Linked DNA regions of Kribbella sp. NBC_01245. The main gene of each other region encodes a partner of the protein of the gene in region 2 in a complex. Links are inferred from orthologs where the notes say so. Each region holds a gene or a part of one and is shown on either strand. Other genes may lie near its edges. The genes, in order: hisH and hisF.

Region 1 (10,552 bases), 150 kb from region 2 along the record:
CGTCTCGAGCTGAAAAACGCTGATCCCGCCACCGGTCGACGAACTGCTCACGAACGGCAGCACGGCCGGCAGTTCGCGCGTCAGCCGCGGCAGCAAGGTGATGAACAGTGCGCCCATCACCGAGCCCGAGATCGTAGCGACACCACCGATCAGGATCATCGCGATGTACTGCACCGAGAGCCCGAGATTGAATGACCCGGGCTCAACGAAGCCGATCATCACGTACAAGAGTGCGCCCGCGACGCCCGCATAGAACGACGACACCGCAAATGCGATCATCTTGTAACGAGTCACGTCCACGCCGATCACCTCGGCCGCGAGATCACGATCCCGTACGGCGGCCATCGCGCGCCCGATCCGCGAGCGGACCAGGTTCCGCGCGAGCACCCCGAAGATCACCAGCAGTACGAACATCAGCAGGTACAACTTCTGCGCCTTGGTGAAGAACGAACCGTCGACCCCGAACTGGATCCCGAACAACTCCGGTACGGCGGCCGGCCGGCCCACGCCAACCCCACCGGTCAGGCTCTTCCAGTGCTTGAAGACGTGCTCCCCGATGAACACCAGCCCCAACGTCACGATGGCCAGGTACAACCCGCGCAACCGCGCGGCCAACGGCGCGACGATCAACCCGGCCAGGCCCGCGACCAGCCCGGACGCGAGCAACCAGATCGGGATCGACGTGATGCCGAACCCGATCAGGCGCGGGCTGTCCGGATCACCCGAGATCGCGGCGGCCGTATAGGCGCCCAAGGCAAGGAAAAACGCATGCCCGAGCGAGACCTGTCCGGCGTACCCGGTAACGATGTTGAGCCCTATCGCGCCGATCGCGGCCACGAAGGCAGTCGCCAGTACGAGGAGTAGGTCGTCCTCCAGCATGAACGGCAGTACGACGGCCACGATGGCGAGCAGCAACGTCCAACCCCGTTTGGCCGGGGTGTTGAGCAAGGCCATGTCCTGGGCGTACGACAGGTAGAGCTGCGGCCGCGATCGGGTCATATGCGCTCCACTTCCCTCGTGCCGAACAGGCCGTACGGTTTGACGAGGAGGACCGCCAGCATCAGCAGATACGGCACCACCAGGAAGAAGTCGCCACCGAAGATCGGGCTGACGTCACCGCCGTACGAGCCGACCAGCGCCTCGACGACTCCGATCGCGAGGCCGGCCACCACGGCACCACCGAGCGAGTCGAGACCGCCCAGGATGATGACGGGTAAGGCCTTCAGCGCAGTGATCCACAGGTTCTGCTCGAGCCCGACTCCGGTCGAAAGGAAGACGCCCGCGAGCGCTGCCAGCATCGCCGCGAGCGCCCAGGACAGCGAGAAGACCCGGCCGACCGAGATGCCCTGGGCCAGCGCCACCTCCTGGTCGTACGACGCGGCGCGCATCGCCAGGCCCATTCGCGAGTACCGGTAGAAGGCGAACAGCGCGGCCACCACGATCAGCGTCGTGACGAGTGTGGCCAGGTGGCGCTGGTCGATCGTCAGGCCGAAAACGGTCGTTTGGTCAAGGCCCCAGGGATCGCCCATCTGACGGATGTCGAGCCCGATGAACGAGTTCACCACCGTACGGATCACGATGTCGACGCCGAGCGTGATGATCGCGATCACGAAGACGGGTTTGCCGATCATCGGCCGCAGCGCCAGCCGTTCGACGCCCGCGCCGAGCAGACCCGTCAGCAACAGCGCGATGATCAGGGCGAGCCAGAAGTCCATCCGCAGCACGAGGTGGCTGACCAGCGTCGCGCCCGCCACCATGAAGGCCGGCTGGGCGAAACTGATCACCCGCATCGACTTGTAGATGATGACGAATCCCAACGCCAGCAGGGCATAGATCGAGCCGTTGCCGAGGCCGCGGACCACCGTCGCGAGGAAGTCGTTCACCGCCGGCCTCCCGCGTACATCGACTCGACCAGGTCCGAGAAGGCGGTCGTCACTGCGCTGCGTTTGACCTTCTGGGTCGCGGTCAATTCGCCGTCCTCGTGGTCGAGCAGCTTGGGCAACAGTCGGAACTGCTTCACCTGCTCCACGGTCGCGAAGCGCTCATTGATCTCGGTCACAAGTTCCTGCACCAGAGCGATCACCTCCGGTTTGGAAGCCAGATCGTGGTACGTCGAATAGGCCAGCCGCCGGGTCTGCGCCCAATGGCCGACCGTGTCCGGCTCGATCCCGATCAGCGCGGTGAGGTAGTTGCGCCGGTCGCCGATCACCACGGCCTCCTTGATGTACGGCGAGGCCTTGAGCGCGTTCTCGATCTCGGAGGGCGCGATGTTCTTGCCGCCCGCGGTGATGATGATGTCCTTCATCCGGTCGGTGATGCGCAGATGCGTGCCGTCGACCCACTCCCCCACGTCACCGGTGTGCAGCCAGCCGTCGTCGTCGATCACCCGGGCGGTCGCCTCCGGGTCCTGCCAGTACCCGGCGAACGTGCCGCCGTGCCGGGTCAGGATCTCGCCCGTCTCCTCGTCGACCTTGAGCTCGACCCCGTCATGCACCTCGCCGACCGTGCCGAGTTTGACCCGGCCGGGCCGGTTGGCGGTGGCGACGGCGGTGTTCTCGGTCATGCCGTACACCTCGTGCATCGGCACCCCCAGGCCCATGAAGAACCGCAGTACGTCGGGCGCGATCGGCGCGGCGCCACAAGCGGCGTACCGGACCTTGCGCAGGCCGATCCGGTCGAGCACGGCCCGGTAGAAGAAGACGTACCCGATGGCATAGGCGAGTCGTGATCCGACGGTGTGGCGGCCTTCATGAGCGACCAGGGTGTCCCCGATCTTGTCCGCGCGACGTAGCCAGAATTTGCCGACGCGTCGTTTGATCGGGCTGGCGGACTCCGAGCGGATCTGGATACCCGCCGCGATCTTCTCCCAGATCCGGGGTACGCCGAAGAGGATCGTCGGCTGCACCTCGCGCAGGTTCGCCTGCACGGTCTCGATCGACTCGGCGAAATGCACGCAGACGCCGGCCGAGGCGCTGAACCAGCAGGTGAAGATCCGCTCCGCGACATGGCACAACGGCAGGTACGACAGGCTGAGGTCCTTCGCGGAGGGCGGTGGCGAGGTGAAACCACCCCGCTCGACCAGCGCGCCGATCGCGAATTCCACGTTCTCCACCGAGAGCATCGCGCCCTTCGGCGGCCCGGTGGTGCCGGACGTGTAGATCAACGCCATTACGTCGTCGGATTGGGCCGCGGCCATCCTGGTGCTGACCGCGTCCGGGTGCTGCTCGCGATGTTCGATGCCCAGGGCAAGGAAATCCGGCCAGGCGAGCAACCGCGGATCGTCGTACCGATGCCGGATGCCGCGTGGTTCGAGGTAGACGATGTGCTCGAGCTCGCTGTCGATCGCGAGCGCCTTGTCGACCTGCTCCTGATCCTCCGCGATCAGCACGCGCGAGCCGGAATGCTTCAGCAGATACCCGACCTCGGGCGCGGGGTTCGTCGGATAGAGGCCGACCGTGACCGCGCGGATGGCGACGATGCCGATATCGCTGTAGAGCCACTCGCGCCGGTTCTCCGAGTGGACCGCGACCCGGTCGCCGGGTTCGATGCCGAGGGCAAGTAATGCGTGACCGACCAGCTCGGCCGTGTCCCAGTACTCCGACCAGCTGACCTGCTGCCAGACGCCGAGGTCCTTCTCCCGCAGGGCGATCCGGTCGGGCGTCTCCTCGGCCCTGGCCTTCACTCGGGTTGCGACGGTCGTGGTCATCGGTTGTCCGGCTCGGAAACCTCGTCGTTTAGGGCGGAGAGGAAATGCCGGTCCCTCCCTTCAGGAAAGTGTCGGTGGCGGCCGCCACCATTGGTGGTGTGTCCAGGTACCGGCTCGTCCCGACCCCCGCGCAGGAGACTGCACTGATGGGGCACTGCGGCCATGCCCGGTACGTGTGGAACCTCGGACTCGAACAACGGCTGATGTGGCGACCGGGACGGCCACCCACCCCCGGGTATCTGGCCCAGGCGGCGCAGTTGACCGAAGCCCGCGCCGCGGAGCCATGGCTGGCGGCCGGATCGCAAACCGTGCAACAGCAGGCGCTGCGCGACCTCGACCAAGCCTGGCGAAACTTCTGGGCCGGCACTCACTCCAGACCGACGTGGCGCAGGGCCGGCCAGCACGAGGGGTTCCGGATCGTGGGGCCACAGGCCCAGCGGGTGGAACGGTTGAACCGTAAGTGGGGCCGGGTGTGGGTGCCGAAAGCCGGTTGGATCAAGTTCCGCTGGTCGCGGCAGATACCCGATGCCAAGTCGTACCGGATCACCCGGGACTCGGCCGGGCGGTCGCACATCGCCTTCGCCGCCATTCCGGCCCCGGTCCCCGCCCCCGGCACCAGGGAAGTTGTCGGGATTGACCGCGGCGTCGCTGCGTCGGCAGCACTGTCCACAGGTGAACTGCTCAGCTGCCCCGCACTGCGCCGCACCGAAAAGACCCGGCTGGTGAAGTTGCAACAGCAGCTCGCGCGGTGCCGGCGCGGGTCGAACCGGCGCACCCGGATCAAGGTGGCGATCGCGCGGCTGCGGGCCCGCGAAACCGACCGGCGCAAGGATTGGGTCGAGAAGCTCAGCACCGACCTGGCCCGCGGGTTCGACTTGATCCGGGTCGAGGACCTCAAGATCCGCAACATGACCCGCTCGGCTCGCGGCACTATCGAGGAACCGGGCCGCAACGTCCGGGCCAAGGCCGGGTTGAATCGGGGCATCCTCGCCCAGGGCTGGGGACTGCTGGTCACTCGGTTGGAGCAGAAGGCGCCGGGCAGGGTCGAGAAGGTCAACCCGGCGTATACGAGTCAGACGTGCGCGGAATGCGGGCATTGCGCGTCGGAGAACCGCGAGAACCAAGCGGCCTTCCGATGTGTTGCCTGCGGGCACACCGCGCACGCTGATGTGAATGCAGCAAGGAATATCGCGGCCGGACGGGCCGTGACCGCACGCCGAGGCACGAGGTCTGTGCCGTTGAAGCGTGAACCTCATCTCGCTACCTCCGCGTAGTGGGCTGGAATCCTCCGCCTTCAGGCGGGGGAGGACGTCAAGTGGTGATCCGGTGTTCTTCGCCGAGGTATGCCCGGATCACGTCAGGGTCGGCCGCGACCTCGCGCGGGCGGCCGGTCCGGATCGGGCGGCCGAAGTCGATCACCATGATCCGGTCGGCCAGATCCATCACCAGACCCATGTCGTGCTCGACCATGATCATCGCCAGGCCGAGCTCGTCGCGGATGTCCAGGATGAACCGGGCCATGTCCTCGGTCTCCTCCAGGTTCATCCCGGCGACCGGTTCGTCGAGCAGGAGCAGTTTCGGCTCGGACGCGAGCGCCCGGCCGAGTTCGACCCGCTTCTGGACGCCGTACGGCAGGAGGCCGACCGGTAGGCGGCGCCATTGCTCGAGCTCGAGGAAGTCGACGATCTCCTCGACCTTTTCCCGGTTCGCGAGCTCGTTGCGCTTGGCGGTACCGAGCCAGCCGAAGGCTTGCAGTACGCCGTACGGGTGGTGGTGATGGCGGCCGAGCATCAGGTTGTCGATCACGGTGAGGTTCGAGAAGAGCTCGATGTTCTGGAAGGTGCGGGCGATGCCGAGTTTGGCGATCTGGCTCGGCTTTTTGCTCTTGAGGTCATGGTCGCCGAACTTGACCGTGCCCTCTTGCGGGCGATAGACGCCGGAGAGCACGTTGAAGATCGACGTCTTGCCGGCGCCGTTCGGGCCGATCACCGCGAACAACTCGCCTTCGCCGACCACGAAGCTCACGCCGTTGAGCGCGGTGACACCGGAGAAGGACAGCACAACGTCTTCGAAAGTGAGGATCAAGACAACCACCGCTTCCGGCGCTTGTAGTGCTTCACATCGCGGAAGGACTTCGACGCGCCCTCCGCGCCGAGGCCGAGGTAGAACTCGCGCACGTCACCATCGTCGAGCAGGGCCGCCGCGGATTTGTCCATCACCATCGCGCCGTTCTCCATCACGTAACCGTGTTCGGCGATCGAGAGGGCCATGGCCGCGTTCTGTTCGACCAGCAGCACGGTCGTGCCCTGCTTGTTGATCTCGACGATCACGTCCCGGATCTGCTGCACGATCATCGGCGCCAGGCCGAGACTCGGCTCGTCCAGCAGCAGGTAGCTCGGGTCCGACATCAGCGCCCGGCCGATGGCCAGCATCTGCTGCTCACCGCCGGACAGGTAGCCCGCGGTCTTGCGGCGGCGATCGGCGAGCACCGGGAACAGCTGGTAGGTGCGATCGAGGTTCTGCCGGCTCGCGCGCGGGTTGACGTGGGCGCCGACGCGCAGGTTCTCCTCGACGGTGAGCTCGGCGAAGATCCGCCGGCCCTCCATCACCTGTTTGATGCCCTTCTCGGCGATCCGGCTGGGCTGCAGGCCGTGGATCGGCTCGCCGTCGAGGGTGATCCGGCCGCGACTGATCCGGCCCTCGTGCACGTCGAGCAGCCCGGACAGCGCGCGCAGCAGCGTCGACTTGCCGGCACCGTTCGCCCCGAGCAGGGCGACGATCCGCCCCTGCTCGACCTGGAGGCTCACGCCCCGCAGCACCAGCATCACATCGTCGTACACAACTTCGAGGTTCTGCACAGCCAGCACGTACGGCCTCCTGGAATCCCCGATTCCCTACCGTTTGGCGTGTGAGTGTGACAGCACCGGTGTCATCTACGGAAGATGCCGAAGGCAAAAACCTCCGGTCGATGCCCGAACCGTGACCGGTGTCAGGAGTAAATCAGGAAAGGGAGCTGACCCAGTTCCGTAGCAGCTCGGCGCCGGCATCGCCCGACTTCTCCGGGTGGAACTGCGTCGCCTGGAGCGGCCCATTCTCGACGGCGGCCACGAACCGGTCCCCGCCGTACGACGCCCAGGTGACCTTCGGCGCGACCGAGTCCCGGGTGTCGGTCAGGCGCCATTCCCGGACGCCGTACGAGTGGACGAAATAGAACCGCTCGTGCTCGACGTTCTTGAACAGCTCGCTGCCGTCGGGTGTCTCCACCGTGTTCCAGCCCATGTGCGGAATGGGCTTGTCGGACTGCAGGCGCTCGACCACACCCGGCCACTGGTCGCAACCGTCGGTCTCGACGCCGTGCTCGATCCCTTGTTCGAACAAGATCTGCATGCCCACGCAGATGCCGAGCACGGGACGGCCGCGGGTGAGGCGCTGATCGATCAGCTTGTCGCCGCGGACCGCTTTGAGGCCGGTCATGCACGCCTCGAAGGCGCCGACCCCGGGGACGAGCAGGCCGTCCGCGTTCAGCGCCTCGTCGAAGTCGGACGTGACGGTGACGTCGGCGCCGACGCGTTGCAGGGCACGCTCGCCGCTTCGGATATTGCCGGAGCCGTAGTCCAGCAGAACGACCTTCGTCACAGGGCGCCCTTGGTGCTGGGAATGCCCGGCTGACGCGGGTCGAGCTCGGCGGCTGTCCGTAGTGCACGCGCGAATGCCTTGAACTGGGCCTCGACGATGTGGTGCGGATCGCGGCCGGAAAGGACCCGCATGTGGATGCAGATGGCCGCGTTGAAGGCGAGCGTCTCGAAGACGTGCTGGGTCAGCGAACCGGCGTAGTCGCCGCCGATGATCGCGTACACCTGGCCGTCGGGCTCACCCGTGTGGACGCAGTACGGACGGCCGGAAAGGTCGACCGTACAGTGCACGAGCGCCTCGTCCAGCGGGACGGTGGCGTCGCCGAACCGGCGGATACCGCGCTTGTCGCCGAGTGCCTCCTTGAGCGCCTGACCGAGACCGATCGCGGTGTCCTCGACGGTGTGGTGGGCGTCGATGTGCAGATCGCCGACCGTGTTCACCTGCAGGTCGAGCAGCGCGTGCTTGGCCAGCGCGTTCAGCATGTGGTCGTAGAAGCCGACGCCGGTCGAGATGTCCGCGCGGCCGGTGCCGTCGAGGTCGACCTCGATCACGACCTTCGACTCGCTGGTCTCACGTTCGACCCGGGCAGTCCTGCTCATCGCTTCACCTTTCACTTGCCTTGAGCACCTTTTCGAGAGCCGTCTTGAAGGCGGCCATTTCGGCGGCGGTGCCGATCGAGACGCGGAGCCAGCCGTCCGGCCCGGTCTCGCGAATCAGCACACCGTCGTCCAGCAGCGACTGCCAGACGGCATGCCGGTGCCGGAAGGTGCCGAACAGTACGAAGTTGGCGTCGGAGTCGACCGCCTGCAGACCCTGGCTGCGCAACCAGTTCACGGTCTCATCCCGCTCTTGGCGGAGCTGGCCGACCCTGCTTAACAACTCGTCCGAATGCCGTAGAGCTGCCCGCGCGACGGCCTGCGTGACCGCGGACAGGTGGTACGGCAGCCGGACCACGCGCAGCGCGTTGATCAGGTCGTTGCTCGCGGCAAGGTATCCGACCCTGGCGCCCGCGAGCGCGAACGCCTTCGACATCGTGCGCGCGACGGCGAGATTCGGGTACGACGGGAGGAGCGTGGTGGCGCTGGGAGTACCTTCGCGCCGGAATTCGCCGTACGCCTCGTCGACGACCAGCACCGACCCGAGCTCCGCCGTACGGGCCGCGATCGCCTCGATCAGGTCGATCGGCAGCGCCGTACCCGTGGGGTTGTTCGGCGAGGCGAGCAATACGACGGACGGGCGATGGCGCGAGATGGCGGCGAGCGCCTTACTCCGGTCGAGCGTGAAGTCCCCTTCGCGGCGGCCGACGATCCATTCGGTGTGGGTGTCGCGGGCGTACTCCGGGTACATCGAGTACGTCGGGGCAAAGCTGAGCGCCCGGCGGCCCGGACCACCGAAGGCCTGCAGGATGTGCAGCATCACCTCGTTCGACCCGTTGGCGGCCCAGATCTGCTCTGGCCGGAGGATCGCGCCGGACTCGCGATAGAGGTACGCCGCGAGGTCCGCGCGCAGGTCGACGAACTCGCGGTCCGGGTACCGGTTGAGGCCCGCCGCTGCTTGGGCAACGGCGTGCGCGATGTCGGCGATGACGCGCTCGCTGGGTGGATACGGGTTCTCGTTGACGTTGAGGGCGACGGGCACGTCGAGCTGGGGTGCGCCGTACGGCTCGAGGTGACGGAACTCTTCCCTGATCGGCAGGCTCACTGGCTGAACCTCTGGGTGACCGCCGCGCCGTGAGCCGGGAGGTCCTCCGCGTTGGCGAGGGCGACGACGTGGTGCGCGACGTCCTCGAGAGCCTCGCGGGTGTAGTTCACGACGTGCACGGCCTTGAGGAAGCTGCGCACGGACAGCCCGGACGAGTGGCACGCGCAACCCGCGGTCGGGAGGACGTGGTTCGACCCGGCGCAGTAGTCGCCCAGGCTCACGGGCGACCACGCACCGATGAAGATGGCGCCGGCGTTGTTGATCTTGAGCGCGCGCTCCTCGGCGTCGGCCGTCTGGATCTCGAGGTGCTCCGCGCCGTACGCGTCAACGACCGCGGTGCCCTGGTCGAGGTCATCCACCAGCACGATGCCGGACTGCTCACCGTTGAGCGCCTCGGTGATGCGCTCGGCGTGCCTGGTCTGCTTTGTTTGTTTGTCGAGCTCTTTGGTGACCTCGTCGGCCAGTTGCTCGCTCGGCGTGACGAGCACGCTCGCCGCCATCGGGTCGTGCTCCGCCTGGCTGATCAGGTCGGCGGCGACGTGCGCTGCATCGGCCGTGGCATCAGCCAGTACGGCGATCTCGGTCGGCCCTGCCTCGGAGTCGATCCCGATCTGGCCCTTCAGCAAGCGCTTGGCCGCGACAACGTAGATGTTGCCCGGACCGGTGATCAGATTGACCTTGGGACATCCGTCAAAGCCGTACGCGAATCCGGCAATGGCCTGCGCCCCGCCCATCGCATACACCTCGTCGACGCCGAGCAACTCGCACACGGCCAGGATCGTCGGGTGCGGCAGCCCATCGGCCTGTGGCGGCGAGGCCACAGCGAGTGACGGCACCCCGGCAACCTGTGCCGGTACAACGTTCATCACGACGCTCGACGCCAGCGGCGCGCGACCGCCCGGGACGTACAGCCCGACCCGCTGGACCGGGACCAGCCGCTGCGTGACCTTGCCGCCCTTGGCCGGCTCGGAGTGCACGTCCTCGCCGCGCTCGTCCTCGCTGACCTCACGGACGCGCCGGATCGACTCCTCGAACGCCTCCCGAACCTCCTTCTCCAGCCCCTCGAGCGCCTTTTTCAGCGCCTCCGGCGGCACCCGCAGCTCCTTGACCGCCACATGGTCGAACTTCGCGCCGAACTCACGGATGGCGTCGGCACCCCGATGGCGGACGTCTTCCGTAATGGGTCGGACGATGTCGAGGGCCTTCTCGACATCGAATTCGGCTCGGGGCACAAGGGCCTGAAGGTCAAGGACCTCACCAGCAGCCACGCGTCCCCGCAAGTCAACGCGGCGAATCATGTCCCGAGTTTACCGTCCACCACCCCTCACCCCCGCCGCCCGTCCACAGCCCGACACCCCGCCGCCAGGCAGCTACACCACGCATGCCAACTGGGCCGCACCACGCATGCCAGGCGGGCCGCACCACGCATGCATCTTGCATTCATCGGTCCGAATCCGCCCTCTCCTCTCCACCGTCCCGCACCCGACCGCCAACCCAAGAGGGCGGATTCGG
Region 2 (10,587 bases):
TTTGTCTCCAACAACTTCATCGCCAGTCCGCGGCCGATCGAGGACGCCGTTGCGGTCACGCTCGCGTCCTGGTCGGAGGGTACGGATGTGCCGACCATCACGCCGAATCACCAGCGTGTCGGCACTGTTGAGCCGGAGCTGGAGTGTTCTTGGCAAAAGGCCTGCTGAACACTCGGCCAATCGACTCGACAAGGGGGCGGCGGGGCCTCACCATGACCACATGGAGATGACCGCCGCTCCGCCGGCCGGGTATACCGTCCGGCGGCCGCGGCCGACCGACGCCAGGGACATTCTCGAGGTCGTGTCGGCATACAACACCCAGGTGGTCGGATTTGCCGACTGCACACTGGACGACATTTTCGACAACATGGCCGAGCCGGGTTTCGATCCCGAAACCGATGGCTGGCTGGTGCATACCGAGTCCGGTCAGGCCGCCGGTTATGCCTGGATCTACGGCACCAGTGGCGCCGACCAGGTCGATATCGACGTGGTGGCGGCCGATCCGGTGCTGTCGCGGTGGTTGTTCACCCAGGCCACGGAACGCGGTCGCGATCGGGCCCGGGACCACGGCCACGACACGGTGGTGCTCGACGCCGGGATCTACCGGGGCGACCAGGCGCTGCGCGATCTGGTCTCGGGTCGCGGTTTCAGCCCGAGTACGACGTACCACCGGATGCGGGTCGACCATGGTCCCGGCACGCCCGAGCCCACGTTGCCGGCCGGCGCGGTACTGCGGCGTGGTGCGCACGATGAGCCGTCGCGCCGAGCGGCGTACGAGGTGATGACCAGGTCCTTCGCCGGGCAGGAGGACGTGACCGTTCGCCCGTTCGAGGAGTGGTACCAGGTGCGCGAGGCGCGGCCGACGTTCTCCTGGTCGCAGCTGTCGGTGCTGGAAATTGACGGCCGGCCGGTCGCGGTGTGCGAGTCGAACGACCAGTTCGTCGAGGACGAGAACTGCGGCTACATCACCCGCCTCGGTGTGGTGCCCGGGTATCGCGGCAAGGGGTACGCCAAGTACCTGCTGTCCAAGACGTTCGCCCAGAACGCGGCGGCGGGTCTCGACGGCACCATCCTGCACGTCGATACGGACAACCCGACGCCCGCGCTCGGCCTCTACCTCTCGGTCGGCATGCAACCGGTTCTCATCATCGACGTCTGGCGTCAGGTCCTCTCCACCACCTAAGGCGCTCCGAGGTCTGCCCAGCCACTCCAGCCGCTACCGGCGGCGGATTGCCAGGCGGTGCGTACTCGGCCGTCCAGCCCGACGCCGAAGAGGCTCACCGCACCGGTTGAACTGTCGACGGCGGCCGGCGATCCACCGGCTCCGGTGAACGGCTCGATCACCTGTGCCCAGTGGGACCAGCCGTCGCCGGCCCGGTTCTGCCAGGCGGTCCAGATGCGGTTGTCCGAGCCTCGTACGTAGGCCTGCATCGCGCCGTTGTTGCCGACGAGCACCTCGGGCGGACCCGTCATCGTGATGCCGCCGATCGCGACGAACCCGTGCCACGGACCGTCGTACGAGGTCTGCCAGGTCGTCTGCAGATGTCCGTCGCTGCCGCGGATGAAGACGCTATAGCCACCGTCGTACGTCGCCGCGAGGCGCGGGTTGTCCGTCGTCACACCGCCGAGCAGGATCCAGCCCTGCCAGCCGGTGCCCGGGCCGTGCTGCTTGTTGACCCAGACCTGGTTGTCGCTCCCCCGCACCACCGCGGTCATCACGCCGTTCTGGCCGACCACCACCTCGGGTTTGCCGAGCATCGTGATCCCGGTCAACGGCTCGAACGAGCTCCACCCGGTCGCCGTCTGCCAGATTGTGTGCAACTGGCCATTGCCGCCGCGAGCGAACACGCTGAACCGGCCATCGTCGGTCTGCACGACCGTCGGGCTGTCGGTCACAACGGCTTCGCTGATCTTGCTCCAACCAGCCCAGCCGTTCGCGCTTTGGTGGTTGACCCACAGCCGGTCGTCGCTGCCCCGAACGAACGCGACCATCGAGCCATCGCGCTCGGCCAGTACTTCCGGCTGACCGTGCATGGTGATCCCGGGCAGCTCGGCGAACGGCGTCCAGCCCGATCCCGGGCTCGTCTGGAACGACGTGCGCAGATGCCCACTCGCACCGCGCGCGAAGGTCGCCATCCGTCCGTCCGCGTGCCGGATCACCGACGCACCGCGCGGTGCGGCCATCAGGTCGACGAGGTCGTCGAACACCCCAGGCGTCACCATCCGCCCGAACTTGTTGCCCTGGGCAAGCGCCAGACCCATCGCCCGTCGCTCGTCACGGTACGTCGTGAGGTCGCCTTGCGCCTTGGCCCGCAGGCCCCGTACGACGTGCTCGGCCGCGGCCGCCCGCCCCTCCAACGCGACGAACCAGCCCTCGGAATCACGCAGGAACGACGGATTGGCCAGGGTCTGCCGCAGTTGCGCCGGCACCGCCTTGAGCCGGGCCGCTTCCGCCAGCAGGGCATCACCGGACGGGCCGAGATCGCCACCCGTCCGCCAGGCCTGCGCGAACGCCTTGGCCAACGGCGCGATCGGCGCGGTCTCCGGATGGAGCGGCGAGGCGGTCGAGACTTCGGCGTACGCACGGAGGGCCGGGTACGCCGTACCGCCGAACTCCTGCAGCGAGCGCGTCCACGAGTCCTGCGCGTCGTACGCCGAGGGGTTCCAGGCGTAGTCGGCGACGGTGTAGAGGCTGAGCAACGACGCCTCCGCCTCCTGCATCTCGTTGGCGAGAATGCCGAGCGCGTTCTCGGCCAGAGCGGGATCGCGGCCGGTCAAGGGGCCGAGGTGCTGCTGGTTCGGCGCGAAGTCGTTCACCGGGTAGTTGTCGAAGATGAGCAACTTCCGGCCGCCGAACGCCTGCTCCGCCTGGGCCAACTCGCTTGCGGTGATCGTTGGTGAGACCACCTCGCGGCCGGTCCAGAAGATCGGTGCGTCGGCCGGGATCCGCTCGGCGAACCTTGTCCGGTACGGCGATGAGCCCGTGCCCCAGTACTCGGTTGGCACGGTGACGAGCTTTGCGCCGGTGCGTTTGGTGATGAAGTTCGCGTAGACGTGGTTGACGACGTGGGTTTGTGCGTCCGCGAGCGCGGTCGGGCCGGTGCCGAAGGTGTCGGTATCGAGTGGGCAGGCGAATCGGCCGTTGACGTCGTCCCAGCCGATCGAGAAGGTCCGCTCGCCCACGTCGTACAGCTGCTGGTAGCGCGCGATGAGCTTGTCGAGGTCGGATTGGAGCGCGTGGCAGATGCCGTGTTGCGGGGAGACATTCGCCTCGGGGTTGATGCGATAAGTGAAGTCGACCTGGTTCTCCTTGGCACGCGCGATCGCCTCGGCAAACTTCGCGATCTCCGTTGCCGGGTAGAGATCGCGCCAGTTCTCCCCCGAGGTGCGGGAGTCGCCGCTGACCGTGTATTGAAACACGTTCATCCGATGCGCCCCAAGCCAATCAAGATGCCGCAACAAGTCCCCTTGGCTCCACGGCTGCCCGTAAAACGACTCCATCCCCCCACGCACCCCAAACGCCGGATAATCCCGCACCACCACCCCCGGCAACTGCCCGCTGTTGGTTGATTGGCGGCTGGTGGTGAGTTGGCGGAGGGTTTGGCGGGCGTAGAACGTCCCGGCTTCGTCGACTCCGTCGATCGCGACTACCTTGCGGCCGTTGGCTTCGCCGATCGCCAGCACATACCCGCCGGGCGGAAGGCCGGCCGGGCCGTCTACCCCGAGATCGCGCAGGGCCGCGGCGGCATCGGGCCCATCGACGTACACCGCGACGTCATCGGACATCGCGAACCGGGTCGACGTCGCGACCATCGACTGCGGCACGGGCACGACTAACGGGAGCGCATCTGTTATCGGGGTTGGTTCCGTTGGTGGGTTTGGCGCGATCAGAGGTGGGAGCAGGAGGGAGAACATGGCGGATGCAAGAGCGATCATGGCGGGCCTCCAAGACTGGACGGCATTCCGGTCTATACCAGCCTCACCCCGCCCACCTGTCAACGCCCTTCCACCAGAATGGAACCTCCCCCTTTTGCGTTGAGTCGCGCCTCACTCTTGCGTTGATTGGTCTGTATCCGCTCGCCCCTGACAGCGGCGGGTCAGGTGGAAGAGGACGTAGGCGGGTGACCAATCGACTCGCCGCAGTCAGGGGCGAGCGGACACAGACCAATCAACGCAGAGATCGTGAGCGTCGGCGGTGGGTTAGCGGACTTCGATGCCAGCCTCGCGGAGGGCCTTCTTCACGTCGGAGATGTGGAAGTCGCCGAAGTGGAAGACGCTGGCGGCTAGGAGGGCGTCGGCGCCGGCTTTGACGGCGGGTGGGAAGTGTTCGGGCGCGCCGGCTCCGCCGCTGGCGATCAGTGGGACCGACACGACGGCGCGTACGGCGCGGATCAGTTCCAGGTCGAAACCCTGTTTGGTGCCGTCGGCATCCATCGAGTTGAGCAGGACCTCGCCCGCGCCGAGTTCGACACCGCGTCGGGCCCACTCGATCGCGTCCAGCCCTGCCGATTTACGACCGCCATGCGTCGTGACCTCGAAGCCGGACGGCTGGTCGGGCGCGCGCCGGGCGTCGACGGACAACACCAGCACCTGATTGCCGAACCGCCGCGCGATCTCCTCGATAACCGCCGGCCGGGCAATGGCGCCCGTGTTGATACCGACCTTGTCCGCGCCGGCGCGCAGCAGCCGGTCCACGTCGCCGACCTCGCGTACGCCGCCGCCGACCGTGAGCGGGATGAAGACCTGCTCGGCGGTCCGCCTGACCACCTCGTACGTCGTCTCGCGTGATCCGGAGGACGCGGTGATGTCGAGAAAGGTCAGCTCGTCGGCGCCCTCCGCGTCGTACACCTTGGCCATTTCGACCGGATCGCCCGCGTCGCGGAGATCGGTGAAGTTGACGCCCTTGACCACCCGGCCGGCGTCGACGTCCAGGCAGGGAATGACTCGTACGGCGAGGCTCACGCGGCAAAGCCTACCGAGCCCGCCCCGCAACCCCACGAGCCTGTCCACAACCAGTTGCCACAAGCTGCAAGAAGGCCTTCGACCGTGCTCGAAAAGGGTCCCGGCGGACCCCCGATCGGGTTGAGTGGACCTCATCTGCCCAGACGATCGGAGTACTTCGGTGATGCAACGTTCCCTGAGCCGGCTGGCCGTCGGCTCGGCTTCGATTCTGGCGCTCACCGCGTCCGTCCTGGTGGGCCAGTCGGCCAGCGCCAGCGAGACCAAGCACGCCGCCTCCCCTGGAGCACCTGGCGTCGGCGACACCGTCTACCCCGGCTTGGGCAACGGCGGCTACCAGGTCGAGCGGTACGTCGTCGACATGACGTACGACGCCACCACCCAGCTCGTCGCGTCGAAGGTCACCGCGTACGCCGTCGCCGGGCAGAACCTGTCGCGGTTCAACCTGGACTCGTTCGGGCTCGACATCGCGAAGGTGACCGTCAACGGCAAGCCCGCCACCTTCGCCCAAGAGGGCGAGGAGCTGGTCATCACGCCCGCGAACGCGATCACCCGGAACACCGTCTTCGCCGTCAACGTGGCCTATCAAGCGGACCCGCGCCGGATCAAGCCGCCTGCGGGTGGTTGGGTCGCGACGCCCGACGGCTTCGCGTTGGCGCCGCAGCCGAGTGGTGCGCACACGGTGTTCCCGAGCAACGACCACCCGTCGGACAAGGCCCGCTACACGTTCCGGGTGACCGCGCCGAAGGGCACGATCGGAGTGGCGTCGGGCGTGCACATCGGCGATGTCGCGAACGAGGACGGCAGCACCACCTCGACGTACATCACGCGCAATCCGGTCGCGACCGAGGTCGTGCAGATCTCCGTAGGCGACTACACGATCGTAGAGCGCGGGACCGTCGACGGCGCGCGGATGCGGGACGTTGTACCGACTGCGCGCTTGCCCAAGGTCGACGCGGCGCTGAAGCTCACCGCGGGCCAGCTGACCTGGATCAAGCAGTACTTGGGCCGGTTCCCACTCGAGGCGTACGGCATCCTGCCGGCCAACAACGATGCGCCGGACGCGTTCGACTTCACCGGGCTCGAGACGCAGACGCTCACGCTCTACAAGCCGAACTACCTCACGCAGACCGAGGACAAGATCGGCTCGCACATGATGCACGAGCTGGTGCACACCTGGTTCGGCAACAGTGTCACGCCTGCGGACTGGGGCGACCTCTGGTTCAACGAGGGGCACGCCGACTTCTACGGCCTGCTCTACCGGTACGAGCGGGGCTGGCCGGACAGCCGCGGCTTCACGACCATGGTGGACCGCATGAAGTGGACGTACAGCCAGGGCGACCTGTGGCGCGCCAGCTCGGGCCCGGTCGCCAAGCCGAACGCGCAGAACCTGTTCGACAACCAGCGCTACACCGGCGGCGTACTCGTGCTCTACGCGCTGCAGGAGAAGGTAGGCGCGGAGAAGTTCGCAGAGATCGAGAAGCGGATCCTCGCCACCTACAAGAACAAGAACATCAGCACCGAGCAGTTCATCGCACTGGCGACCAGTGTCAGCGCAGATGCCACTGTCCGCCCATTCCTGGAGGACTGGCTGTACGGCACCAAGACCCCGCCGATGCCGAACCACCCGGACTGGACCGTCACCCCGCCCACCGCGAACCGCCTCGCCACCATCGACCTACGCTCGGATCTCCGCGACCACTAAAACGCAGCGGGGTCAGACCTCAGGCGGCGAAAGGCGTTTGAGAGCCCGGTACGTCTGTGCCGGGCTCGGCGCCGGCGGCAACGGCTTGGCCGCCTCGGCCGCAAAGGCCTGCAGGAGATAGCCGACCAACCGCGGCGAGGCCTTCGGCGCACTCCCAGAGGTCGCGGCGACGACCCCCGCATTGGCCATCAGGACGACCACGAAGTCCTGATGCTCGAAGTCGCTCCGCAGCTTGCCCGCCTCCTGAGCCCGGGCGATCAACCGCTTGAACCCCGGAGAAAGACTGCTCGCGCAACTCCGCCATCTGCTGCCCGAACGTCGCCGTGATGATGTCCTCGCGAGTCGGGAACCGGCGGAACAAGGTGGCCGCGCCGACTCCGCCGGCGAGGCCGATGCGGTCGGGCCCGGCGTTGATGGTTACGCGGTCGGCGATCGCGTCTTCGGCGTGGTGACCAAGCCCTACCTGGGCGACGGCTCGTTCGCCGAGTACGTGACGGTGCCGGCCGAGGTCGGCATCGCCAAACTGCCGGACGGAATTTCCTTCACCGACGGCGCCGCGCTCGGTGTGGCCGGCGCGACCGCTTATGCCGTCATCGAACAGCGCCGCACCGCGTGCCGACGAGACCGTCCTGGTCATTGGTGCGACCGGCGGCGTCGGCACCCAGGTGGCAACTCCCCAGCGAGACCGTGGCCGTGACGGCGGTATACGCCCAGCCGACCGCCGACGTACTCGAGCGCACTGCCACCGGCGATACCAGCCTCTCGATCCAGCAGCTCTACCCGCTCGACCAGGCCCAAGACGCCTTCGACGCCTTCGCGTCCGGCACCCTCGGCAAACTCGTCATCACCACCTAACTGAACGCGAAGAAGGGCCTTGCGCCAGCAAGCGCAAGGCCCTTCTCCAACAGAACTACTTCCAGGCGCGGCGTTTGTCGCCGTTGGACTTGATCGGGGCGGTGGACTCCCAGACCCGGCGCCAGCGGGCGGCGTCCGGCCCGGACTGCGAGGGCGAGGCGCCCGTGGCGACCCGGCGACGGGCCTCCCACCAAGTCGAACCCTCTTCGTCGAGCAGGGCCGAGACCGCGGCCGAGATGCGCGGCGCGAAGTCGCGAGCGCTCTCCCCCGGCGCCGGCCGCAGCGCGTCGCCGTACCGGACTGCGACCGAAGGACGGCCCGGAACCGGCCAGCCACGGCCACGCGGCATCGCGGCGAACGAGCCCTTGATCCCGACCGGGATGATCGGCACACCGTGCTCGACGGCGAGATAGGCCGCGCCCATCCGGAAGCGCTCCATCCAGCCATCCTGCGAACGGGTGCCCTCGGGGAAGACCACGACGTTCCAGCCGTCGGCCAGCAGGTCGCCCGGCGTGGAGCTGAGCTTGCCGCTGCGGCGCTCGATCGGGAACGTGTTGAACACGATCGCCGACGCCGTCGCACGCCACCAGGTGTCGAAGAAGTAGTCCGCCGCCGCGGCCACGGCCGTCTTGCGCCGCCACGCGTTGGGCAGGGTGCAGAGGATCAGCGGGGTGTCCAGGTGCGACGAGTGGTTCGCCACGATCAGGCACGGCTCGTTGACCTTGGTCAACGCGTCCAGCCCACTGACCTGCGGGTTCACCTCGAAGCGCAGGACCGAGTTGAGCGCGCCCTTCTGAACGACCTCACGCAGCGCGATCGCGGCCGGCGTCCGGGCCCACTTGGTCGGGAAGACCGACGTCTCCTTGGGGATGACGAACGGCTCGGCCGAACGCGGCACCTGCGGGCGACGGCCCCAGCGCCAGCCGCGCGCCACCTGTTTGACGTCGCGGACGGTCTCCTTGGAGAACTTGACCAGGTTCGTCCCCATCAGCGCACATCCGCGAGCAGGTGCGGCGGGTTGTGCAGGTAGGTGATGGAGGGCGAGCGGCCGACCGAGTGGCTCACCATCTCGAGCGCGTCCTGCAGCGTCGAGGCGGACCGGAAACCCATCCGCTCGACGGACTTGCGGTTCGCGCCGACCCAGACGATGTCGCCGCAGTGGTCCAGCGCGTGGCTGATCCAGTACCACATGTAGAACGGGTGCACGCCGTGGTACGCGTTCGACGTCCGGTACAGGTGGATGTACCACGGGTCTTCGGCGTACTGCTTCTCGAACTTCGCCTCGATCGTCGCCGGGTCGGTCGACTCGGACAGGACCTCCTCGAAGAAGTCCACGTACGACGGGTGGTGCAGCTGGCTGAACTCGTAGTCCACCGGGTGGTACAGGATGACCGCGCCATCCTTACGGACGATCGGCTGCCCGATGTACGAGTTGAAGTAGTACCCGAGGCCCATGCAGGCGGCGAGGATCGGGTTCATGATCGAGTTCACGTTGTAGGGGCCGACGAACGGCACACCCATGATCGCGACATCGGCCTGGCCCTGGACCTCGACCTTGTGCTGGCTGTGCACGGCCTCAATCGTCTTCTCGTGCACCGGCTCGATCTTGCCGGCGTTGATACCGGTCAGACCGTAGTTCGCCCGGACGTCCTGGAAGATCTTGCGCCGGACCCGGGTCGGGGCCAGGTCGATCCCGCGCTTGGCGGCGAGCATCGAGGCCTGGTCCTTGATCGACCACTCCCACTCGCGCTTCTGCAGGAACTCGAGCGGTCCGCCGAAGATGTCGTTGTTCAGCGTGGTCTCGATCTGGAAGACCTTGACGTGCGACGTCAGCACTTCGCCCATCCGCCAGGCGGAGTGGTGCATCTTCGAGACCTTGTGGTCCATGAAGGAGCGCGAGTGGATCATCGTGTGGCTGTTGTGGTGGTGCTTCAACGACTTGTACGACGCGAGGCCGATCGACGTCGACTTGTGGCCGCCGTCCATCGCCACCAGGTTCACGTTCACGTAGACCAGCAGGTCGGACTCGGCCGCCCGCTTGGAGATCTCGACGTCCTCGCCGTGCTTGGTCTGACCGAGATGGGTCAGGTTCGCGGCGTCCTCGGCGTCGAAGTTGTAGAGCTTGCCGTCCGGGTAGAACGACCGGAAGACGCGCTCACCGACGATGTCGCGCAGCTCGTTCGGCGTGAGCCGGCGGTGCAGCGCGTTCGCCGAGATCAGCTCGACGTCGTCGACACCCGCGTCGGCCGCCATCGTCAGCACGGCCTCGATGATGCGCTGCCGGATGTCCGGCTTCTTCATCGGCGGCAACGGCAGGGAGATGTCGTCGAACGCGATCGTCAGCCGCATGCCCGGGCGGAGCAGCTCCGGCAGCGGCTCGGACTCCAGCGGGTTCAGCAGCGCGTTCTGGATGGCCTCCTCGACGTCGCGCACCGGGGCCTGCGCCTCCGGCGGGTACACCACGCGAGTGCCGAGCGGGAACCGCTCCAGCTTGAATCCCTCACCGTTGTGCACGAGCAGAGGCGGCGTGCGGTCATCGACCTCAAGCACGAATCCAGGCCGGGACATATCAGTTCTCCTCTTTCAAACGGGCGTTCATCATGCCGACCACGTCACTCATCCTCATGCCGACCTCACATCGAAAGCGACCTTCACGGTACCGAGACGGCCGGCGGACTGGGCGTGGTCAAGGGCCTCGCGCCAGCGATACAGCGGGTACGTCGCGCCGACCACGCCGTCGAGCGGGGCCTTCGCGGCCAACTCGAGCGCGGTCTCGAACGCGGGCCTGCCGTTCGGCTCTTCGCGGGCCGAGGCATACGTCCCGGTCAGCTCCAATTCACGGAACCACACCGGGGACAGATCCGCACCAGTTGACGGCATTCCGCTCAGCACGACCCGGCCACCGGCCTTGGTCACGCGCAGAACGGTGTCGATGGAGTCCTTGCTGCCGACGGCGTCCACCGCGACATCCACACCACCGAGCAGGAACTCGCGGCCCAGCTCCGGCTTCAACCAGAAGGCCCCGGTGGCGCGTCGCACGCCACGGAACACCTCGTCCGGCGCGACGA

What was found.
Region 1: the proteins of hisF (region 2) and hisH are in contact, whole or in part, in a crystal structure (PDB 6RU0), measured with the Thermotoga maritima proteins. The link is inferred for Kribbella sp. NBC_01245 from one-to-one orthologs. Residues at the interface, in WP_004080486.1 of Thermotoga maritima: Met1, Leu2, Ala3, Arg5, Ser40, Glu41, Asp45, Glu46, Ala70, Glu71, Ile73, Asp74, Ile75, Pro76, Phe77, Asp98, Lys99, Ser122, Gln123, Glu161, Thr195, Leu196, Asn247, Arg249, Glu251; in WP_004080484.1 of Thermotoga maritima: Asn15, Arg18, Arg22, Arg117, Leu118, Pro119, His120, Met121, Gly122, Trp123, Asn124, Asn134, Gly135, Tyr136, Tyr138, Val140, Tyr158, Glu180, Lys181, Ser182, Ser183, Lys184, Ile185.

What each region holds. Positions count from the first base shown.
Region 1 is NZ_CP108487.1:2,411,481-2,422,032, forward strand. Bases 5,525-8,379 are described here. They hold hisH (imidazole glycerol phosphate synthase subunit HisH), read right to left. Parts: upstream 7,343-8,379; coding sequence 6,707-7,342; downstream 5,525-6,706. Other genes in these bases: OG394_RS10655 (ABC transporter ATP-binding protein), read right to left, coding at 5,525-5,800; OG394_RS10660 (ABC transporter ATP-binding protein), read right to left, coding at 5,788-6,573; hisB (imidazoleglycerol-phosphate dehydratase HisB), read right to left, coding at 7,339-7,938; OG394_RS10675 (histidinol-phosphate transaminase), read right to left, coding at 7,943-8,379. Also shown: OG394_RS10635 (branched-chain amino acid ABC transporter permease), read right to left, coding at 1-999; OG394_RS10640 (branched-chain amino acid ABC transporter permease), read right to left, coding at 996-1,883; OG394_RS10645 (AMP-dependent synthetase/ligase), read right to left, coding at 1,880-3,706; OG394_RS10650 (RNA-guided endonuclease InsQ/TnpB family protein), read left to right, coding at 3,805-4,980; more of OG394_RS10655, read right to left, coding at 5,018-5,524; more of OG394_RS10675, read right to left, coding at 8,380-9,040; hisD (histidinol dehydrogenase), read right to left, coding at 9,037-10,338. UniProt on the Escherichia coli protein: IGPS catalyzes the conversion of PRFAR and glutamine to IGP, AICAR and glutamate. The HisH subunit catalyzes the hydrolysis of glutamine to glutamate and ammonia as part of the synthesis of IGP and AICAR.
Region 2 is NZ_CP108487.1:2,263,998-2,274,584, forward strand. The notes cover bases 3,082-5,971. They hold hisF (imidazole glycerol phosphate synthase subunit HisF), read right to left. Parts: upstream 4,963-5,971; coding sequence 4,201-4,962; downstream 3,082-4,200. Other genes in these bases: OG394_RS10000 (beta-N-acetylglucosaminidase domain-containing protein), read right to left, coding at 3,082-3,825; OG394_RS10010 (M1 family metallopeptidase), read left to right, coding at 5,126-5,971. Also shown: dacB (D-alanyl-D-alanine carboxypeptidase/D-alanyl-D-alanine endopeptidase), read left to right, coding at 1-168; OG394_RS09995 (GNAT family N-acetyltransferase), read left to right, coding at 221-1,183; more of OG394_RS10000, read right to left, coding at 1,180-3,081; more of OG394_RS10010, read left to right, coding at 5,972-6,664; OG394_RS10015 (hypothetical protein), read right to left, coding at 6,677-6,925; OG394_RS10020 (alcohol dehydrogenase catalytic domain-containing protein), read left to right, coding at 6,930-7,361; OG394_RS10025 (hypothetical protein), read left to right, coding at 7,358-7,519; OG394_RS10030 (lysophospholipid acyltransferase family protein), read right to left, coding at 7,575-8,507; OG394_RS10035 (lactate racemase domain-containing protein), read right to left, coding at 8,507-10,087; OG394_RS10040 (zinc-dependent alcohol dehydrogenase), read right to left, coding at 10,142-10,587.